Regions from separate parts of the Cyanobium sp. ATX 6F1 genome, predicted to be linked through region 3. Evidence: predicted binding sites of a transcription regulator. Region 3 holds the regulator's gene; each other region holds the start of a gene.
The links. The regulator NtcA, encoded in region 3, controls nitrogen genes in cyanobacteria. The targets are predictions, from matches to a motif close to GTANCNNNNGNTAC.

Region 1: KBZ13_RS06920 (ammonium transporter) is a predicted target of NtcA. The motif match lies at 4,687-4,700, and genes of this name have one in related genera.
Region 2: urtA (urea ABC transporter substrate-binding protein) is a predicted target of NtcA. The motif match lies at 1,999-2,012, and genes of this name have one in related genera.

What each region holds. Positions count from the first base shown of each region.
Region 1 is NZ_JAGQCS010000003.1:345,262-352,100, forward strand. It holds gene KBZ13_RS06895 (peroxiredoxin) at 1-427, shown strand, start outside; gene KBZ13_RS06900 (DUF1350 family protein) at 450-1,223, shown strand; gene KBZ13_RS06905 (DUF805 domain-containing protein) at 1,281-1,616, shown strand; gene acs (acetate--CoA ligase) at 1,652-3,616, opposite strand; gene KBZ13_RS06915 (HAD family hydrolase) at 3,733-4,383, shown strand; gene KBZ13_RS06920 (ammonium transporter) at 4,867-6,243, shown strand; gene sds (solanesyl diphosphate synthase) at 6,379-6,839, opposite strand, start outside.
Region 2 is NZ_JAGQCS010000012.1:25,793-32,631, reverse strand. It holds gene KBZ13_RS14395 (urease accessory protein UreD) at 1-36, opposite strand, end outside; gene ureE (urease accessory protein UreE) at 108-650, shown strand; gene KBZ13_RS14385 (urease accessory protein UreF) at 653-1,321, shown strand; gene ureG (urease accessory protein UreG) at 1,322-1,921, shown strand; gene urtA (urea ABC transporter substrate-binding protein) at 2,060-3,373, shown strand; gene KBZ13_RS14370 (ABC transporter permease) at 3,477-4,634, shown strand; gene urtC (urea ABC transporter permease subunit UrtC) at 4,638-5,795, shown strand; gene urtD (urea ABC transporter ATP-binding protein UrtD) at 5,792-6,565, shown strand; gene urtE (urea ABC transporter ATP-binding subunit UrtE) at 6,562-6,839, shown strand, end outside.
Region 3 is NZ_JAGQCS010000005.1:30,342-37,180, reverse strand. It holds gene psbH (photosystem II reaction center phosphoprotein PsbH) at 1-161, shown strand, start outside; partial or broken gene KBZ13_RS15800 (TatA/E family twin arginine-targeting protein translocase) at 178-387, shown strand; gene pth (aminoacyl-tRNA hydrolase) at 629-1,282, shown strand; gene KBZ13_RS08750 (DUF3146 family protein) at 1,279-1,536, shown strand; gene KBZ13_RS08745 (RuvX/YqgF family protein) at 1,514-1,987, opposite strand; gene KBZ13_RS08740 (DUF3084 domain-containing protein) at 1,984-3,195, opposite strand; gene ntcA (global nitrogen regulator NtcA) at 3,296-4,036, opposite strand; gene KBZ13_RS08730 (cob(I)yrinic acid a,c-diamide adenosyltransferase) at 4,345-4,896, shown strand; gene dcd (dCTP deaminase) at 4,896-5,489, shown strand; gene KBZ13_RS08720 (thermonuclease family protein) at 5,552-6,061, shown strand; gene thyX (FAD-dependent thymidylate synthase) at 6,093-6,815, opposite strand.

The sequences.
Region 1 (6,839 bases), on a different contig from region 3:
GCCGATCGCCCTCACCGACCAGAACGGCCTTGAGCGCCGCAGCGATCAGTTGAACGGCCAACCGCTGGTGCTGTTCTTCTATCCCAAGGACGACACCCCCGGTTGCACCGCCGAGGTCTGCGCCTTCCGGGACCGCCACGCCGAACTCGAAGCCCTCGGCGCCCAGGTGTGGGGCATCAGCGGCGATGACGCCGCCAGCCACGGCCGCTTTTCCCAGCGCCATGGGCTGCCCTTTCCCCTTCTGGTGGATCGGGGCAACGCCCTGCGCAAGGCCTTCGGCGTGCCCAGCGTGCTGGGGCTGCTGCCCGGACGGGTCACCTACGTGATCGATGGTGGCGGCGTGGTGCGCCATGTGTTCAACAACCTGCTGGATGGCGCCGCCCACGCCCGCGAAGCCCTGACGGCGCTGGGGGCGCTCCAGGTTTGAACCGCCCCCAGCGACCCAGGCGATGAGCGGCTGGCAGCAGCAGGTGCCGCTGTGGTGCCTCACTCCGCGGGAGCCGATCGGGCTGGTGGAGTTCATCGGCGGCACCGGCCTGGCGCTCACACCCCAGCTCAGCTACCGGCGCCTGCTGGAGGCCCTCGTCCGCCAGGGGGCCCAGGTGCGGGCCTGGGGTTATGTGCCCGGCTTTGATCACCAGGCCCAGGCGAATGAGGCCTGGCGTGCCTTCCGCCAGGCCAGGGAGAGGCGGCCGCCCCGTTCAGGGCTGGCGCCCCTGCGCATCGGCCACAGCCTGGGCTGCAAGCTGCACCTGCTCGCCCCCGATGGCGGCCGCAACTGCGCCGGCCTGGTGGCCCTGAGCTTCAACAACTTCGCCGCCGCCAGCTCGATTCCGCTGCTCGGAGAGTTGGCCCCGCGGCTGGGACTGAGCAGCGAGTTCAGCCCTTCGCCGAACGAAACCCTGCGGCTGATTGCCAGCGGCTACGGCCAGCGCCGCAACCTGCTGGTGCGCTTCAGCCGTGATGCCATCGACCAGAGCGAGGAGCTGCTGAGCGTGTTGCGACGGCGGCCGAACGACAACTCCCGGGTGCTCGATCTACCGGGCGACCACCTCACCCCCGCCAGCGCCGGTGTGCGCCAGAACCTGCTGGGCAGCTGGGCCGATGATCCGGAACGTGTACGCCAGATGCGGCAACTCTGCGAACGGCTGATGCGTTGGTGGCAGGAACCCGAAGTATCCAAACCTCGCAACGAATCCAACGAATCAGCCGAGATCGATTGACAGCCTTGGGTTCGCGCCACAGGGTGTACGGGATTCACCTGTCTTGCTGAAGGTTCCATGGCCCAACCCGTTGATGCCTTCGTTTCCGGCTGGCAACGTTCGTTCGAATATGAGGGCCGCTCCACCCGAGGCGACTTCTGGTGGTTCGTCCTCGCGAATTTCATCGTGTCGTTGGTCCTCGCCATCGCGACCAACGCGGTCAGCCAGCTCGCGGCGCTCTACACCCTCTATTCCATCGCCGTGATCGTCCCCTCGATCCCCCTGACGGTCCGTCGTCTGCGGGACGCCGGCAAGCACTGGGCCTGGATCTTCATCTCCCTGATTCCACTGATTGGCCCGATCTGGCTGATCGTGCTGCTGGTGCAGGCCTCGGTGGGGGCCGTGGCCGGCTGAGGGCGCGGGGGCCTGGAGGGAAAAGCCGGGCCCGCTCAGACCCGCAAGGAATCCAGCACGCTGCGGTCCTCCAGGGTGCTGGTGTCGCCGCTCACTTCTTCGCCCGCCGCCAGGGAGCGCAGGATGCGGCGCATGATCTTGCCGCTGCGGGTCTTGGGCAGGGCATCGGAGAAGCGGATCTCATCGGGGCGGGCAATCGGGCCGATTTCTTTGCCCACGTGCTTCTTGAGCTCGGCAGCCAGGGCCCCATCGCCCACACGGCCGGTTTCCAGGCTGATGAAAGCCACGATCCCTTCGCCCTTGAGCTCATCGGGGCGGCCCACCACGGCCGCTTCGGCCACGGCGGGGTGGCTCACCAGGGCCGATTCGATCTCCATCGTGCCCAGCCGATGGCCTGAGACGTTGATCACGTCGTCGACCCGGCCCATCACCCAGTAGTAGCCGTCGGCATCGCGGCGGGAGCCATCGCCGGCGAAGTAAAGCCAGCTGCCATCGGCCGGGCGGATGTGCTCCCAGTAGCTGCGGCGGAAGCGGTCGGGATCGCCGTGCACGGTGCGCATCATTCCGGGCCAGGGGCGCCGCACCGCCAGGTAGCCCCCTTCATCGACCCCCACGCTGTTGCCGCTGATGTCCACCACGTCGGCGGAGATGCCGGGCAGGGGAAGGGTGGCGGATCCGGGTTTGGTGGGGGTGGCCCCGGGCAGGGGGCTGATCATCACGCCGCCGGTTTCGGTCTGCCACCAGGTGTCCACCACCGGGCAGCGGTTGTGGCCGATCACCTCCCGGTACCACATCCAGGCCTCGGGGTTGATCGGCTCTCCCACCGTGCCGAGGATGCGCAGGGAGCCCATGTCGTACTGGTCGGGCACCTCCCGGCCGTTCTTCATGAACGCCCGGATCGCCGTGGGCGCGGTGTAGAAGATCGTGACCTTGTGCTTCTCGATCACCTCCCAGAAGGCCCCGGGCTTGCTGGGGCGCGGGGCTCCCTCGTACATCACCGTGGTGGCGCCGTTCGAGAGCGGGCCGTAGACGATGTAGCTGTGGCCGGTGATCCAGCCCACATCGGCGGTGCACCAGTGGATGTCGTCCTCGCGCAGATCGAAGATCCACTGGAAGGTGAGCTGGGCCCAGAGGTTGTAGCCGGCGGTGGTGTGCACCACTCCCTTGGGCTTGCCGGTGGAGCCGGAGGTGTAGAGCACGAACAGGCGGTCCTCGCTGGCCATCGGCTCGGCGGGCGCCTCGGGGCTCTGGGGTTCCACCAGCTCATGCCACCAGTGGTCCCGGCCGCTGGTGAAGCCCACCTCTTGGCCCGTGCGGCGCACCACCAGCACATGCTCCACCGATGGGCAACCCTCAGCGAGGGCCTGATCCACCGCCGGCTTGAGCGCCACGGGCTTGTCTTTGCGGAAGCCGCCATCGGCGGTGATCACCGCCTTGGCCGAACCATCGATCAGCCGGTCCCGCAGGGCCTCAGCGGAATACCCCCCGAACACCACCGAGTGGGGGGCGCCGATGCGGGCGCAGGCCAGCATGGCGATCGCCGCCTCGGGCACCATCGGCATGTAGAGCGCCACCAGGTCGCCCTTGCCGATGCCCAGGGAGCGCAGGGCATTGGCGGCCTTGCTCACCTCCGCATGGAGCTGGCGGTAAGTGAAGGTGCGCACGTCCCCCGGCTCCCCCTCCCAGATCAGCGCCGTCTTGTCGGCGCGGGGGCCATCGAGATGGCGATCGAGGCAGTTGTAGGAAACGTTGGTGGTACCGCCCTCGAACCAACGGGCGAAGGGCGGGTGGCTCCAATCGAGCACCTGCTCAAAGGGTGTGAACCAGTGCAGCTGCGTGCGGGCCTGCTCGCCCCAGAAGGCGTCGGGGTCGGCCTCCACCCGGGCCACCAGTTCCTGGTAGGCCGCGAGGCTGCCGATCTGGGCTGTGGCCGCGAGCTCCGCGGGGGGGGCGAACACCCGTTGCTCCTGGAGCACCGATTCGATCGTGGCCTCGCTCATCCATCTGCTGCACCGATCGCCCATTCAAGCCAGCGACCGTCCCGGGCGCCCAGGGGGGAGACGGATGTTGAAGGTTGCGGCCTCAAGGCCAGGAGGTGGGCTGGGAGGATGGCCCGATGAGCCGGCCCGCCGCCTGTCTGTTTGACCTCGACGGTCTCCTGCTGGACACCGAGCCCCTGCATGGCCGCGCCTGGCGGGAGGCGGCCCGCCATTTCGGCGTGGAGCTGGCCCACGAACAGCTGCTGGCCCTGCGGGGTCGCCGGCGCGATGACAACGCCCGCCAGGTGCGCCGCTGGATCAAGGCGGGCGAAGCTCCGTCCCCCACGCCGGAGGAGCTGTTGGCCGTGCAACAGCCGATCGCCAGGCAGTTGCTGCCCCAGGCCAGTGCGATCGATGGCGCGGCGGAACTGCTCGCCCGCTGCCGGGAGCTGGCCATCCCCATGGCCCTGGTCACCAGCAGCAGCCGTGAGGCGGTGGCGCGCAAGGCCGCTCCCCACCCCTGGCTGGGGCTGATCGAGCTGCGGGTGCACGGGGACGACCCTGAACTTGGGCAGGGCAAGCCCGCTCCGGATGGTTATCTGCTTGCGGCCCGGCGCCTGGGGGTGCCGGCGGGCGATTGCTGGGCCTTCGAGGATTCTCCGGCCGGGGCCCGCGCTGCCCATGAGGCCGGCTGCCAGGTGCATGTGCTCGCCGGGGATCTTGATGAGGGGGCCTTTCCTGCGGGGGTGCGCTTGATTCGCAGTCTTCGGGAGGTGGAGCTGGCCTAGGCGCTCCCCCACCGCTGAATGTAGGCAGAGGAGGCTGGCCTGGGCCGCACGTTCAATCCCCCCTGAACGTATGGAGACTCACGATCACCCAATCCAGCAGCATTTGCTGAGCGCAGGGAACCTCGTCCAAGTCATTCCAATCGCTCGCTCACCATCCAGCGGCCCTAGTTCCTAAAGCATGACCAAGAGGCACCACTCACCCGGCTGGTGAGCAACCCCGCCGAGACCTCTGCCGCGGAACGACCCCCGAGAGCCTCATATGCCCCCTAAATGCCTCCCATTGGCGCACGGATTTAACGATCTGTGCCTTTGGCTACAAGCCCAGTGCCGCGATCGCCGGACTCTGACCAAGCCCGTTTATCGATCAGTTCCTGCAAAGGGGCGTTGATGATGCGAAGGACCCAACCCTTTTCCAACTGGAGCGCCGCCCTCACGGCCGGCCCCTCTGCTCTCGAAACATTTGACAGCTTCCGCCTCAGATTCATGGCGGGAGTGGAGAACCCTCACCTGCGCCGGTTCGCCGTGGTCCTCCTGGCCGCCGGTGCCCTGGTGATGCCACTGATGGCCGGCGCCGCCAAGGCAGCGCTCACCAAAGTCCCCACCGATGGGGCCGACAACCTGCTGATGTTGGTCGGCTCGGCCCTCGTGCTGCTGATGACCCCGGGGCTGGCGTTCTTCTACGGGGGCTTCACCCGGGCCAAGAACGTTCTGAACTGCATGATGATGAGCTTCTTCCTGATGGGTCTCATCGGGGTGCTCTGGGTGGTGATCGGCTACAGCCTCGCCTTCGGAGTCGGATTCGGGAGTCCCTTCATCGGTGGCCTCGAGTTTTTCATGCTCAATGGGGTGGGTGGTCCCCTCGGAGATGCTCCCCTGGCCGATGGTTTCGCCATCAGCGCCACCAGTTTCGCCCTGTTCCAGGGCATGTTCGCGATCATCACCCCGGCTCTGATCAGTGGCGCTCTGGTGGAGCGCATCAGTTTCAAGGCCTGGTTCTGGTTCTGCCTGTTCTGGAGCCTGTTGATTTACTCCCCCATGGCCAAGATGGTCTGGGGAGGCGGCTTCCTCGGCTGCTTTGGCATCGGTGCGATCGATTTCGCCGGCGGCACGGTCGTGCACATCGCCTCCGGTGTGTCCGCCCTCGTTGCGGCCGCGATCATCGGCAAGCGCACCAACTGGCCCGAGCAGAAGAGCCCACCCCACAACGTGCCCTTCATTCTTCTGGGTGCAGGCCTGCTCTGGTTCGGCTGGTTCGGCTTCAACGGGGCCAGCATGTTCGCCTCCAAGACGGCCGGTTACCCCTTCCTCACCACCACCACCGCGGCTTCGGCGGCCCTGCTCACCTGGTGCCTGCTGGAATGGTTCCTCGATGGCAAGCCCACAGCCGTGGGTGCGGCCACCGGAGCTGTGGCGGGCCTGGTGGGGATCACTCCCGCCGCTGGCTTCGTCTACATGGGGCACTCGATCATCATCGGTGCTCTCACGGCTACGGCCTGCCTGATCGCCGTGAGGGTGAAGATGGCGATCAAGTTCGATGATTCGCTGGACACCTTCATGGTCCACGGCGTGGGCGGAACCATCGGTGCCTTGCTGACGGGGGTGTTCGCCGTCTCGGCCCTCGTTCCGGCGGACTACTTCCCCAAATCTGCCGAAGTCATGGCAGCCGGCGGCAACCTGGGGCTGTTTGTGGTTCAGCTCAAAGCTGTACTCATCACCTACGGATTCGTGGGTATCGGAACGGCTGTGATTCTCTTGATCCTTGGAGCGATCATGCCGCTCCGGATTACTCCCGAAGAGGAGGATCGTGGTGTCGACTACGTGCTGCACGGTGAAGAGGCCTACGACCCGATGGCCTACTGACCGCCGTTGGTCATCAAGCCCTTCAACTGCGCCCCCGCCCAGGCGGGGGCATTTTCATGGCCTCCACCCCAAAGCGCGAGATCTCAGCAGCGACCGAGCAGGGATTCAGAGGCGATGGACCACTGATTCAGGAGCTCAATACAGGCGGCTGAGCACGAAATCAGGCAGGGCCAGCAGGGCGCTGCGGGATTCAGAGGGAGCCAGCCAGGCCAGGGTGCCGGCGGCCTCACGGGCGAATTCTTCAGCCAGAGCCCTTGAGCGCTGGATGGCACCGGAGCCGCGCACCAGCTCGAGGGCTTGCTCCAGATCGCCGGGCTCACAGAGCTCCCGTTCGATCAGGCCCGCCAGGGAGGGCCGCTCTTCGAGGGCATAGAGCACCGGAGCCGTGAGGTAGCCGGTGGCCAGATCGCTGGCGGCCGGCTTGCCCAGCTGCTGGTCACTGCCTGTGAAATCGAGGATGTCGTCGACCACCTGGAAGGCAAGACCCAGCTGGCGGCCGAAACGGTAAAGATCGTCGAGCTGGTCGGCGGGAAGTCCGCTGAGCACACCGGCGGCCCGGGCGCTGTTGGCGATCAGTGAGGCGGTCTTGCAGTAGC
Region 2 (6,839 bases), on a different contig from region 3:
GGGGGTGGTGGTGCGCTCGGGTGGGCTGACGATCACGCGGGGGGCAAGCGGGGGCTGATGGTGGAATGGCTTAGGCGCCCATCCTGTCGCCTTCCCCGTCGCCAGTGATGAGTCGCTCTCCCCTCGGCCCCTCCGGCTCCTCAGCCACGACGCCCCTGGTGCTGGTGAATCGCCTGGGCGGCCCAGCCGAAGGGCCCGAGGCCGGTTCGGTCCTGCTCCTGCCCCTGAACGCTGACCAACGCACCAGCCTGCGGGGCCACCGCAGGAGCGCCTGCGGGAGGGATCTGCTGCTGCAGTTGCCCCGGGGCGCGGCCCTGGAGCCCGGCGAGCGCTTGGTCCCGGCGGGCGGCAGCCCTGTGGTGCTGGTGGAGGCGGCCCCCGAACCGTTGTTGGTGGTGCGCGCCGCCGATCCCCTGGCGCTGCTGCAGGCGGCTTACCACTTGGGCAACCGCCATGTGCCCCTGGAAGTTCATGCCAATCAGCTGCGGCTGAGGGTCGACAGCGTGCTCGAGGACCTGCTGCGGCAGCGGGGCCTGCTGGTGGAGCGGTTGCAGGCGCCCTTCCTGCCCGAGGGCGGTGCCTATGCCGGGGCTGGGCCCAGCCACCACGATCACAGCCATCAGGGGCCCCACGATCACCACCAGCCGTGAGCCTGTCCCGCCTGCGCCTTTATCAGCTGGTCAGCCCAGCCCTGCCGGTGGGCGCCTTCAGTTATTCGGAGGGGTTGGAGGTGCTGGTGCAGCGCGGTCAGCTGGCCGAGGTCGCCGCCCTGGAGGGCTGGCTGATCGCTGAGCTGGAGCGCGGCCTGGTGGCGATCGAGGCCGCGGCCCTGGGTCCCTTGATGGAGGCCCTGGCCCAGGGGGACCTGCCGGCGGCGGCCGAACTCGACGGTTGGCTGCTGGCCCAGCGGGAGGCGGCGGAGCTGCGGGCCCAGCAGCGTCAAATGGGGCGCTCGCTGCTGCAGTTGCTGAAGGACTTGGGCTGGCCCCTGCCTCCGGCTGGGGCTGGAGCTGCAGCTCCTGGGCTGGGCTGGAGCGCCGCCTGGGCCTGGGCGGGGGTGTGCCTGGAGCTGGAGCCCCTTGAGCTGATCGAGGCCTACCTCCACGGCTGGGTGGCCAATCAGATCAGTGCCGCCGTGCGCCTGGTGCCCCTGGGGGCCACCTCGGGCCAGGCCCTGCAGCTGCGGCTGGGGCCGTTGCTGGAGCGCCGCGCCCGGGAGCTGGTGGGCGCCGACCCCCGCGCCCTCTGGAGCGGCGGGGTCGGGGCGGCCCTGGCCCAGCTGCAGCATGCTGAGCTCTACTCCCGTCTGTTCCGCAGTTAGATGAGCCGCTTGCGCGTGGGGGTGGCCGGGCCCGTGGGTTCCGGCAAGACGGCCCTGGTGGAGGCCCTGTGCCGCTCGCTGCGGGACCGGCTGCAGCTGGCGGTGGTGACCAACGACATCTACACCCAGGAAGACGCCCAGTTCCTCACCCGCGCCGGTGCCCTCGCCCCCGAGCGCATCCGCGGGGTGGAGACGGGCGGCTGCCCCCACACGGCGATCCGTGAGGACTGCTCGATCAATCGGGCGGCGGTGGAGGAGCTGGAGCAGGCCTTCCCCGACCTGGATCTGGTGCTGGTGGAGAGCGGCGGTGACAACCTGGCCGCCAGTTTCAGCCCGGAGCTCGTCGACCGCTGCATCTATGTGATTGATGTGGCCGCCGGCGACAAGATCCCCCGCAAGGGGGGACCGGGCATCACCCGCTCCGATCTGCTGGTGATCAACAAGATCGATCTGGCCCCGATGGTGGGCGCTTCTTTGGAGGTGATGGAGCGGGACACCGAGCGCATGCGCCCGGGTCTGCCGTGGTGCTTCACCAACCTCCGCTCGGGAGAGGGCCTCGATCAGGTGGAGAAGTTTCTGTTGCAACAGCTACCGGATTGAGACTTGTTTGACGTTGGGTCTGTGACAGGCCGCCCATGGGTTGGCCAAACGGTGCGATCCGCTACATGTTTTCCGAGGTACCCGTCGATACGTTGCCCTTTCCGCTAGTTGGCGGACCACACCCAGGAGTTTTGTTCAATGAAGCCCACCTCGACGCAGAAGACGGCCTTTCGTCTGCTGGGCGGCGCCACCGCTCTGGCCACGTCCTTTTCCCTCGTGGCCTGTGGGGGCGGTGGCGGCGACAAGATGGCCTCCGGAGACGGCGGCGGCGGTTTCGACGGTGAAGTGAAGGTCGGGATCCTTCACTCCCGCTCCGGCACCATGGCTATCTCCGAGAACACGGTGGCCGAAGCCGAGCTGATGGCGATCGAGGAGATCAACAAATCCGGTGGTGTCAATGTTGCTGGCAAGAAGCTGAAGATCGTTCCGGTCGAGGAAGACGGCGCTTCCGACTGGCCCACCTTCGCCGAGAAAGCCAAGAAACTCATTGATCAGGACAAGGTCGACGTGGTGTTCGGAGGCTGGACCTCCGCCAGCCGCAAGGCGATGCTGCCGGTGTTCGAGGCCAAGGATCACTTCCTCTTCTACCCAATCCAGTACGAAGGTCAGGAGTGCTCCAAGAACATCTTCTACAGCGGGGCTACGCCCAATCAGCAGGCCGAGCCGGCTGTGTCTTGGCTGCTGAAGAACAAGGGCAAAGACTTCTTCCTGGTGGGCTCCGATTACGTGTACCCACGTACGGCCAACACGATCATGAAGGAACAGCTCAAGGCAGAAGGCGGCAAGCTGGTGGGTGAGGACTACCTTCCCCTTGGAAACACTGAGGTGGCGCCGATCATTGCCAAGATCAAGCAGGCCCTGCCCAAGGGTGGTGTGATCGTCAACACCCTGAACGGTGACAGCAATGTTGCTTTCTTCAAGCAGATGAAGGCTGCCGGCATCACCCCGGCCAACGGTTACGCGATCATGAGCTTCTCGATCGCGGAAGAGGAAGTGGCCGCCATCGGGCCTGAGTACCTTGAAGGTACCTATGCCGCCTGGAACTTCTTCCAAAGCCTTGATACCCCGGCTTCCAAGAAGTTCACCGCTGACTTCAAGGCGAAGTATGGCGAGAAGCGGGTCACCAACGACCCGGCTGAGTCGGCTTACAACATGGTCTACCTCTGGGCCAAGGGTGCCGAGAAGGCCGGCAGCACCGATAACGCCAAGGTGCGTGAGGCCTTGATCGGAGTGAAGTTCGATGCCCCTCAGGGTCCGATCGAAGTTCAACCCAACCATCACACCACTGAACTGGTGATGATCGGCGAGGTCCAGAAGGATGGGATGTTCAAGATCATCGAGAACAAGGGCATCCTCAAGCCCATTGCCTGGAACCAGTTTGTGCCTGAAACCAAGGGCTACACCTGCGACTGGACCCAGAAGCGTCCTGACGCCGGCAAGTTCAAGATGTGATCGCCGTCAGGCCATCGACCTCAGAGGGGGGAGGAATCTCCCCTCTTTTCGTGCCTGGCTTTCTGGGCTGACCGTTCACCTTGCCCGGTTCCGCCGGGACGCCATGGATCTTCTCTACGAAACACTGTTCAACGGCCTGGCCATCGGCTCGGTGCTGGTGCTCGCCGCACTCGGACTGGCCGTGGTCTTCGGGCTGATGGGCGTCATCAACATGGCCCATGGCGAGTTGATGATGATCGGGGCCTACACCACCTATGTGGTGCAGAACATCTTCAAGGCCGCCGTGCCGGAAGCGCTGTTCCCGATTTACATCTTGATTGCCATTCCGATCGCCTTCCTGGTCAGTGGTCTGGCCGGTCTGCTGCTGGAGAAGACCGTGATCCGCAGGCTCTACGGGCGGCCCCTGGAAACCCTGCTGGCCACCTGGGGGGTGAGCCTGATCCTGCAGCAGTTTGTGCGCTCGGTCTCGAGTGCCTTCGCCATCGGCCTGGTGCTGGCGGTGGCCCTCGGTCTGCTGCTGCCTCGCCTCACCCCCAAGGCCTGGTGGCAACAGCGCTGGACCCCGATCCTCGCCGTGGGCAACTGGCTCGTCGCCGGCCTGGTGGGGATCGCCGTGGCCGCCGTCCTCGGACAGCAGCGGGCCCTTGATGAACCCTGGTTCAGCGCCCGCAACCTCGATGTCACCGCGCCCAGCTGGCTGCGCGGTTCCATCGACGTGGGGGCCGTGAACATGCCGACTGCGCGCCTGTTCATCATCGCCCTCACCATCGCCGCCCTGGTGGCGGTCACCTGGTTCCTGCAGAAGAGCGTCTGGGGCATCCGCATCCGCTCGGTCACCCAGAACCGGCCGATGAGCGATTGCCTCGGCATCCCCACCCAGAAGGTGGATGCGCTCACCTTCCTGGTCGGCTCCGGTCTGGCCGGTGTGGCTGGTGTCGCCGTCACCCTGCTGGGATCGGTGGGCCCCAACCTCGGAGGCAATTACATCGTCGACTGCTTCATGGTCGTGGTGCTCGGAGGGGTGGGCAAGCTCATGGGCACGGTGGTGGCGGCCCTCGCCATCGGTGTGCTGAGTTATGTGGTCGGTTCCGGTTCGTTGCTTCTGGTCTGGCCTGCCATGCCCGGCGGCCTCAACGAGCTGATCACCTTCTTCGCCACCACCTCGATGGCCAAGGTGCTCGTGTTTGCGATCATCGTGGTCTTCCTGCAGTTCCGCCCGGCGGGGATCTTCCCGCCCAAGGGCCGCATGGTGGAGGCCTGAGCCATGGCGCCCACCGCTGCTCCCCTCTGGCGTCGCCTGTTGCCCTGGGTGCTGATCGTGGCCGCGGCCCTGATCCTGCCGGTGCTACTGCCCCCCTTCCGGCTCAACCTGCTCGGTCGGTTTCTCTCGCTGGGCATCGTCGCCCTGGGCATTGATCTGATCTGGGGCTTCACCGGCCTGCTCAGCCTCGGCCAGGGGATCTTCTTCGCCATCGGTGGTTATGCCATCGGCATGTACCTGCAGCTCGACAGCCTCGAGCCCGGCCAGTTGCCGGAGTTCTTCGGCCTCTACGGCGTCAAGGAGCTGCCGACCTTCTGGCAGCCCTTCACCTCGCCGGTGTTCACGTTTCTGGCGATCTGGGTGATCCCTGCCCTGGTGGCTGGCCTGCTCGGCTTTCTGGTGTTCCGCAACCGGATCAAGGGGGTCTACTTCTCGATCCTCACCCAGGCGGCCCTGCTGGTCTTCTTCAACTTTTTCAACGGCCAACAGAAGCTGATCAACGGCACCAACGGCCTCAAGACCGACACCGCGCGGATCTTCGGCGAGTTGGTCGGCTCCGATGCCATGCAGCGCAGCCTGTTCCTGCTCACCGTGGTGCTGACCGTGGCGGCCTGGTTCCTTTGCCGCTGGCTCACCAGCGGCCGCTTCGGTGATGCCCTGGTGGCGATCCGAGATGATGAGCCCAGGCTTCGCTACACGGGCTACAACCCCACCGCCTACAAGACCCTCGTCTTCGCCGTGGCCGGAGCCCTGGCCGGGGTGAGCGGAGCGCTCTACACCGTCCAATCCGGCATCGTCAGCCCCCAGTTCATGGCGGTGCCGTTCTCGATCGAGATGGTGATCTGGGTGGCGGTGGGCGGACGGGGCACCCTGATCGGGGCTGTGCTCGGGGCCGTGCTGATCAACTATGCCAAGAGCCTGATCAGTGAGCAGCTGCCCGAAACCTGGCTGTTCATCCAGGGGGGTCTGTTCCTGCTGGTGGTCACCGCCCTGCCCGATGGCCTGGTGGGCTGGTGGCGCCAGGGCGGAGTGCGCCAGCTCCAGGCGATGCTCGGTTGGCCGCCCCTGGCGCCCACCTATCCCGCCTTGGATCTCGATCCCGTCGTGCAGGCCGAGGCCGCCGAACTCACCCCGCCGTCCACCCGAGGAGTCGAGCCATGAGCACCCCGTCCACCGGCGTGAGTCCGCTGCTGGAACTGCGCTCGGTGAGCGTCAGCTTCGATGGTTTCTGGGCCCTCAACGATCTCAATCTGCAGCTGGCACCCGGCGAGCTGCGGGCGGTGATCGGTCCGAATGGTGCCGGCAAGACCACCTTCCTCGATGTGATCACCGGCAAGGTGAGGCCCACCAAGGGGGATGTGGTCTTCCGGGGGAAATCCCTGGTGGGCACCACGGAGCACCAGATCGCACGGCTGGGGGTCGGCCGCAAATTCCAGACGCCGCGGGTGTATCAGAACCTTTCGCCACGCCGGAACCTCGAGCTGGCGGTGAGCCACCGCAATTCCCCAATCGATCTCCTCTTCGGCTCTCTCGATTCCAAGGCTCGGGAGCGGGTGCAGCAGCTGCTGGCGGTGGTGGATCTGGAGGCCCAGGCCAACGTGCCGGCGGGTGGGTTGTCCCATGGCCAGAAACAGTGGTTGGAGATCGCCATGCTGCTGGCCCAGGACCCCGATCTGTTGTTGGTCGATGAGCCCGTGGCCGGCCTCACCGATGAGGAAACCCGCCGCACCGCTGATCTGCTCAAGCAGCTCTCCGGTGATCACACCGTGCTGGTCATTGAGCACGACATGGAGTTCATCCGCGATCTCGACTCCCAGGTCACGGTGCTGCATGAGGGCCATGTGCTGTGTGAGGGGCCCATGGATCAAGTCGAGAAGAATCCAAAGGTGATCGAGGTCTACTTGGGCATTTCGATGGAGGACGACGCATGACCACCACGGATGCGGTGCTGCAGGTTCGCGGCCTCAACGTCTACTACGGTGACAGCCATATCCTCAGGGATGTCGACATCACCGTCAAACCAGGCCAGATGGTCTGTCTGATCGGCAGGAACGGTGTCGGTAAAACCACCCTGCTCAAGACCGTGATCGGGTTGCTGCGGCAGCGCAGTGGAGCCGTTGAGCTCGAGGATCGAGACGTCTCCGCCCTGCCGCCCCATCAGCGGGCCCGCAGCGGTATCGGCTACGTGCCCCAGGGCCGGGAGAT
Region 3 (6,839 bases):
TGAATTCCGAGTACGGCAAGGTCGTGCCTGGTTGGGGAACCACCCCGGTGATGGGTGTGTTCATGCTGCTGTTCTTTGTCTTCCTGCTGGTGATCCTGCAGGTGTACAACAAGTCGCTGCTGCTCGACGGCATCACCGTCAACTGGAACCCGCTGGGCTGACGCCCGGCCCCCACCCATGAACATCTTCGGGATCGGCTTGCCTGAGATGGCGGTCATCGCCGCCATCGGTTTGTTGGTGTTCGGTCCGAAGCGCTTGCCTGAACTGGGCAAGACCCTGGGGCGCACCTTGAAGGGCTTTCAGTCGGCTTCGCGGGAATTCGAGCAGGAGTTCCGCCGCGCCATCGACACCGAGACGGTCGTTGCCGAGACTCTGGCGGCTGAATCCCTGGCCAGCGCCGAATCAGCCAGCGCCGAGGCAAGCACCGCTGACGCAAGCACCTCTAACGCAAGCACCTCTAACGCAAGCACGGGCGAGCTGGCGGCCATGGCCGGTGATCCCGATCTGAGTTCTGACGGCACCCCCGTCTCCAGCGCAGGCCCTTAAACACCGCCACTGGCTGGGTAACTCAGGCCCATCGCTCCTTTTGAGGGCTCTCCTGAAAGGTCCTGGTCTTTCCTCTTCGTCCATGGCATCTCCTGCGGCCGCGCCGCTCCAGCTGCTCGTCGGCCTCGGAAATCCCGGCTCCGACTACGAGGCCACCCGCCACAACGTCGGGTTCATGGCCCTTGAGCGGCTGGCCGCGGCGGATGGCGTGCGCTTTCGCTCCCAGGCCAAGCTCCATGGCCTGCTCGCCGACCTGCACCAGGGTTCCGGGCGCCTGCGGCTGCTGATGCCCCAGACCTTCATGAACGAGAGCGGCCGCTCGATCCGCGCCGCCCTCGACTGGTTCGATCTCGATCCCAGCCAGATGCTGGTGGTCGTCGATGACATGGATCTGCCCCTGGGGCGCCTGCGCCTGCGGGCCTCCGGCGGTGCTGGTGGCCACAACGGCCTGCGCAGTGCCATCGCCCATCTCGGCACCCAGGACTTTCCGCGTCTGCGCATCGGCATCGGTGCCCCGGCCCTGAACCCCGAAGAGCGCAAGGCGCGCACGCTGTCCCATGTGCTCGGCCGCTTCCAGGCCGCCGAACAACCGTTGCTGCGTGCGGTGCTCGATGAGGTGATCGCCGGCGTGGAGATCGTCCAGCGACTGGGGCTGGAGCGGGCGGCCACCCGCCTGAACAGTTTTCAGGTGACGGCCGGTGGCAATCTGGCTTCGGATTCGCTTCCACCGCGCTGAGTCGCCTTCCCGCCACCACCGCGCAGCTGCGCGTGCTGCACCAAAGCTTCAGCAGACGACTGCTGGAGGGCGAGGTCACGGCCGGTGGCTTCCATTGGACCTTCAGCTGGGCCTTCGATCGGGGCGAACTCAGCGTTGAGCCCTCCCTGGGGCGGGCTCTGATTCAGGACGCCCTGCTGCGCTTTCTGCTGCAGGCCGACTACCAGCTCGAGCCGGGAGGCGATTACGCCTTCACCGTGCGGGCACGCCTGTAACAGCTCGCCCGTCCGGGATCTGCCGCTCCAGGGGCCACCCCAGGTGACGCTCCAGCAGCAGCTGGGCCACCACGTCATCCCAATCCCGCGGTGGAAGACGCAGGCCTTCCGGCAGCAGGCGCCTCCAGGGGCCGGGAGGTTCCAGTTGCCAGAACCGGTGCCGCGCCGCCAGGGTGCTGCCGCGCTCATCCACCAGGATCACAGGCAGCAGCGGCGACAACCGCGCGCACCAGGCGCCACTGCCGGTGCCGTTGCCGAGCACCAGCGCTGCCAGCGGGTCCTCGGCCTGCCAGTGCTGGATTCGCTGCCAGCACTCCTCTGGTGGCAACACCAGGGCCTCGATCACCCGCCGCCTCGAGCCATCGGTGCGCACCAGACCGCACTTGCTGCGGCCTGGATCCAGGGCCGCCAGGGGGCCGCCATGGGCCCCGTCCGCCGGCGCAGGGGTCATGGGCGGGGAAGGCTGCGCACCGCCGGAGAGGGGCCGTCGATCCAGCGCAGGTCGACGGTGATCGGGTCGGCGATGTCACTGTTGCGGACGGACACGGTTTCCAGGCGAACGGCCAGGCCCGGGGGCCGCTCGCTCAGTTCCTTGCCCAGGCGGTTGAAGCTGGCCACGTCGAACTGCACGCCGTCGGCGAGGGAGCCCTGGCCCTGGGCGCGGGTGAAGGTGGCCGCCATCAGCAGATTCAAGCGACTGCGCACCTGCTCGGGACTGCGCTGGTCAGCCTCGACAACGGTGGTGGCCATCACATCGCCGCGGCGGATCACCTGGCGGTTGGGTCGCACGTCCGGGAAGGCCAGCACTTGCTGTTCGCCGCGCAGCACATTGGCGGCGGAAATGATGCTCACCACCCAGGATCCTGGTTTGGTGATGACACCCTGGAGCCGGGTGATCTCGCTGCGGGGCACCAGCAGGATCTGGCGATTGGCCACCTGGTCCGGCAGCACGCGCTGGTAGGCGACCAGGTTGGCCTGCCGCAGCAGCGCCTTGATCACGAGGGTGGCCTGGGAGGCGTTTTCCAGGTTGATCTTGGCTGTGGCCAACGGCTGGCCGCTGCTGATCACCACGTCCCCCCGGCGCAGATCGATCAACTTCGCTTCAAGCCGTTTCAGTTCCTTGGCGCCCGCCGCGATGCGCTGGTTCACCGTCGCAAGCTCCGCCTCGTTGCGCCGGATGTCCGCGTCCTTGGCCCGGATGTCCTGGCTGAGCAGATTGCGCTGCCGCTCCAGCTGGAGCCGTTGCCGCTGAAGCGGTTGCAGTTCGTTGCGCAGTTTCTGGGCGCGCTGGTCGGCCGTGGCCAGTTGCCCCTGGGCCTGGTGCAGGCCGAGCTCGGCCCGCGCGCTCGCCTGCTGGGCCCGGCGGATCTCCGCCTGGCTGCTGGCCAGATCCCTGCGGCTGTCCCGCAGCTTGCGCTCCAGCTGATCAAGCTGGAACAACCCAGTCCGCAGCCGCTCGCTGACCAGCAGCATCAGCCCCAGGGACACGGCGCTGATCAGGCTGCCGGTGAGCACCGTGATCAGCACCGCCGTGTTGCGGGGACGCAGGTTGAACAAGCTCAGCCGCGCCTTGCCCACGCGGCTGCCGAGGCGGTCACCGAAGGTGGAGAGCACTCCGCCGAGCACCAGCAGAGCCAGGATCAGCAGCCAGCCGGACACGGAACCAAGCGGAGGCTCTCAGTATCCATCCGAATCCAACCCAGCCGAATCGAGCGGGAACGAATCGAGCGGGACAGCGGCGGAGCTGGAGCCGGTGGGCTCAGCTGAACTTCTTGGCCAGGGCCACCGGATCGAACACCGTGATCTTCTTGCGGTCGATCTGCAACAGGCCGGCGTTGCGCAGGTCACCCAGCAGGCGGGTGATCGTGACCCGGGTGGAGCCGATCGCTTCGGCGATCGCCTGGTGGGAGAGGCGCAGGTCAATGGTGATCCCCTCGCTGCCGGGCACGCCGAAATCACGGCAGAGCACCAGCAGGAAGCTCACCAGCCGCGAAGACATGTCCCGGTGGGTGAGGGTTTCGATCATCGTCTCGGTCTGCAGGATCCGCGAGGAGAGGCCCTGGAGCATCAGCAGGCCGACGCTGGCGTCCACCTCGATCGCCCGGCGCACGGAGGTAGCAGGCGCTGTCACCATCTCCACCCGGGTGAAGGCCACAGCGTGATAGAAGCGGTCGGAGCGCTGGCCGGTGAGCAGGGACAGCACCCCGAACAGGCTGTTTTCCCGCAGCAGGGCAACGGTGATCTCCTCGCCCGATTCATAGACCCGTGAGAGGCGAACGGCCCCGCGCCGCAGCAGATAGACGCGCTCGGCGGGGTCACCGGGGAAGAAGATGGTTTTGCTGCGCTCCACCGTTTCCACGCTGCTGCCACTGAGCCCCCGGATCACATCCAGAAGCGTGGGGGTGGGGGCGGATCCAGCCGCGCCTGGGGAGGCCATGCCACTCGTTCCGGAGCTGGGACCGCTGCTATAGCGGCTGAAACCGCGGGTGGCGCCGACCATCAAGGCGGGGAAAGTGGTGAAAAGCTAAAGATCGCCCCTGGCTGCCCCTGTATCAACAGACACCATCGCTCCGCTGGAGGTTTCTGGCTCCTGGGTGCTGGTACGTGCGTTCGCGCTAGGGATGGTGTGCCGTTGCCTTGCCGGTGGGGCCGACACCGCTACATTCAGGGTCCGCCACCCAGGCCCGCCTGCCGCTGCACCCTCAGATTTCAGCTGCCGATCAGGGGCTCAGGCCCTCCAAGTCGCTGGCCACCTCGCTGGCCGCGGCGCCCCAGGCAGAGCGACACCGTGTTCCCCCTTCTGTGCCGATGACCGCCAGCCTGCGCAAACCCGGCCTCGACCACGGTGCCCCCCGTCCCCTGCGCAGCCTGCGGCTCGTGAGCCAGCAGGAAGGTCTGTTGCAGATCCACACGGCTCCGTTCCGCGGCAGCTTCGGCGGAGTGTTCAGCCAGGCGCTGCGCACCGCCGGCCTGGGCAGTCGTGTGCTGATCAGTCAGTTCCTCAAGGGGGGTGTGGAGCAGGGTCTGGGGCACAGCCTCTGGCTCTGCGGCCGCCTTCAGTGGTTGCGCCCCGATGTGCCCGGTTGTCTGGAGATCCCCCCCGCCAGCGAGCAGGAGCGTCAGGCGGTGCAGGAGGTCTGGGCGTTCAGCCGGGAGCAGTTGCTCGCCGGTTCGGTGGAGTTGATGGTGCTCGATGAGCTGGGGCTGGCGGTCGAACTGGGTTACCTGGAGGCCGCCGATGTGAGCGAGACCCTGGAGCGGCGCCCTTCGCATCTCGATGTGATCCTCACCGGGCCGTCGATGCCGCCGCCGCTGATGGCGATGGCCGACCAGGTCACCCAGTTGCGCCGGGGGAGCTGATGCTTAAGTGCGATCGCTGGATCAACGAACAGGCCGCCGCAGGCTTGCTCGAGCCCTTCCAGCCCACGCTGGTGCGCCATCTCGACCCTGAGAACCGGACGGCTCCGGTGCTCAGCTACGGCTGCTCGTCCTACGGCTACGACCTGCGGCTCTCGCCGAAGGAGTTCCTGATCTTCCGCCATGTGCCGGGCACGGTGATGAACCCCAAGCGGTTCAATCCCGCCAACCTCGAACCCGCCGCCCTGCACCAGGACGAGGACGGGTCCTATTTCATCCTGCCGGCCCACTCCTACGGCCTCGGTGTGGCCTTCGAGAAGATGAAGGTGCCGGCGAACATCACCGTGATCTGCCTTGGGAAGAGCACCTATGCCCGCCTCGGGATCATCGTCAACACCACCCCCGCCGAGGCCAGCTGGGAGGGCCACCTCACCCTGGAATTCAGCAATTCGTCCGGCGCCGATTGCCGCATCTACGCCAACGAGGGGATCTGCCAACTGTTGTTCTTCGAGGGGGATCCCTGCGAGACCACCTACAGCGACCGTTCCGGCAAGTACCAACACCAGCCGGAACGGGTGACCCTCGCCAAGGTCTGAGCGCAGTTCGCGCTTCGGGGGCGGTGTCATGGACGGGGTCTGCGCGCTTCATCCTCGCGGCGTTGCCGCTGCTACTGGCCGCCCAAGGTTCAGCCCAGGCCGCCGTGCCGCTCTCGGTGGATTACTCCGTCAGCCGGGTGGGCGCGAAGGTGTTGTCCGTGGTCGATGGCGACAGCTTGATGGTGGCGGTCCAGGGCAGGCGGCTCAAGCTGCGGCTGGCCTGCATCGATGCGCCTGAGCTCGCTCAGCCCCCATGGGGTGTGGCGTCGCGGGCGGCCCTGAGGGCGCTGTTGCCTCCGGGCAGCCCGGTCCTGCTCACGCCTCTGGGCACGGACCGCTACGGCCGAACGGTGGCCAAGCTGCTCAGCGAGCGGGGCAACGTCAACTGGATCCTGGTGCGGCGTGGTCAGGCCCTCGTCTACCGCCAGAAGCTCAGCCGTTGCGATGCGAAGGCCTTTCTCTCAGAGGAACGGCAGGCCCAGCGCCAGGGGCTGGGGGTGTGGGGCCCGCCGCGGCTGCCGATCGCCGCCTGGGAACGCCGCTGGTGCCGCCGACAGGGGGGAGGTTGCTGAGCTAGCTCGGCCATGGCCCGTCTTGGCCCGCTCAGGGTGCCAGCCGCGCCTTGTGCAGCCGATTCTTCTCGTACCAGGCGGCAATCTCCGGGGCCCAGGCCACGAAGTGGGGCCAGAGCAGGTCGCAGAGCTGGCGGATCTCCTCCTGGGCGTCGAGCTTGGCCCGCAGGTCCATGAAGTGCAGGAAGGCCCGCAGGCTGAAGCTCACCACGAAGTGCTGGCGGTAGTCGAAGGGCAGGATGCCGCGGGCGTGCTCCTCGGCGAAGCCCGCGTCAAGCAGGTCGCGGTAGCGCTCGGCGGCGGCGCGGCAGAGCGCCAGATCCTTGGCGCGCTCCTCGGCCGTGTAGGCGTACTTCTTGCCCTGGCGGTCGCTGTAGCTGCCCACGGGCCGCAGGTAGAAGACCTCCTCAAGCTCCAGCTCCCCGTTGGCGGCGCGGCGGATGCGATCGCCGGTGTAACGCATCGACTGCACATCGAAGCTCACACCCACCCGGTGGGTGCGGGCCTGCTGCATCACCGAATGGGGAAACCAGCCGACGTTCAGCACGATCTGCCCGTGTTCCAGGGGGCCGTAGTGGCCGCGTTCGCCCCCCAGCAGCCGCTTGACGCAGATTTCCCCAGCCCGGGTCTCATCGGGCCAGTTGGCTCGGTCGGCCGCCACGAAATCCTCGGAGTAGTCCTGGTGCATGGCGGCGTAGACGCACTGCTGGGGGTTGGGGGTGGCGGCGATCAGCTCGACCCGAAAGCGGTTCATGGCGGGGGAACGGGTGGGCTTGAG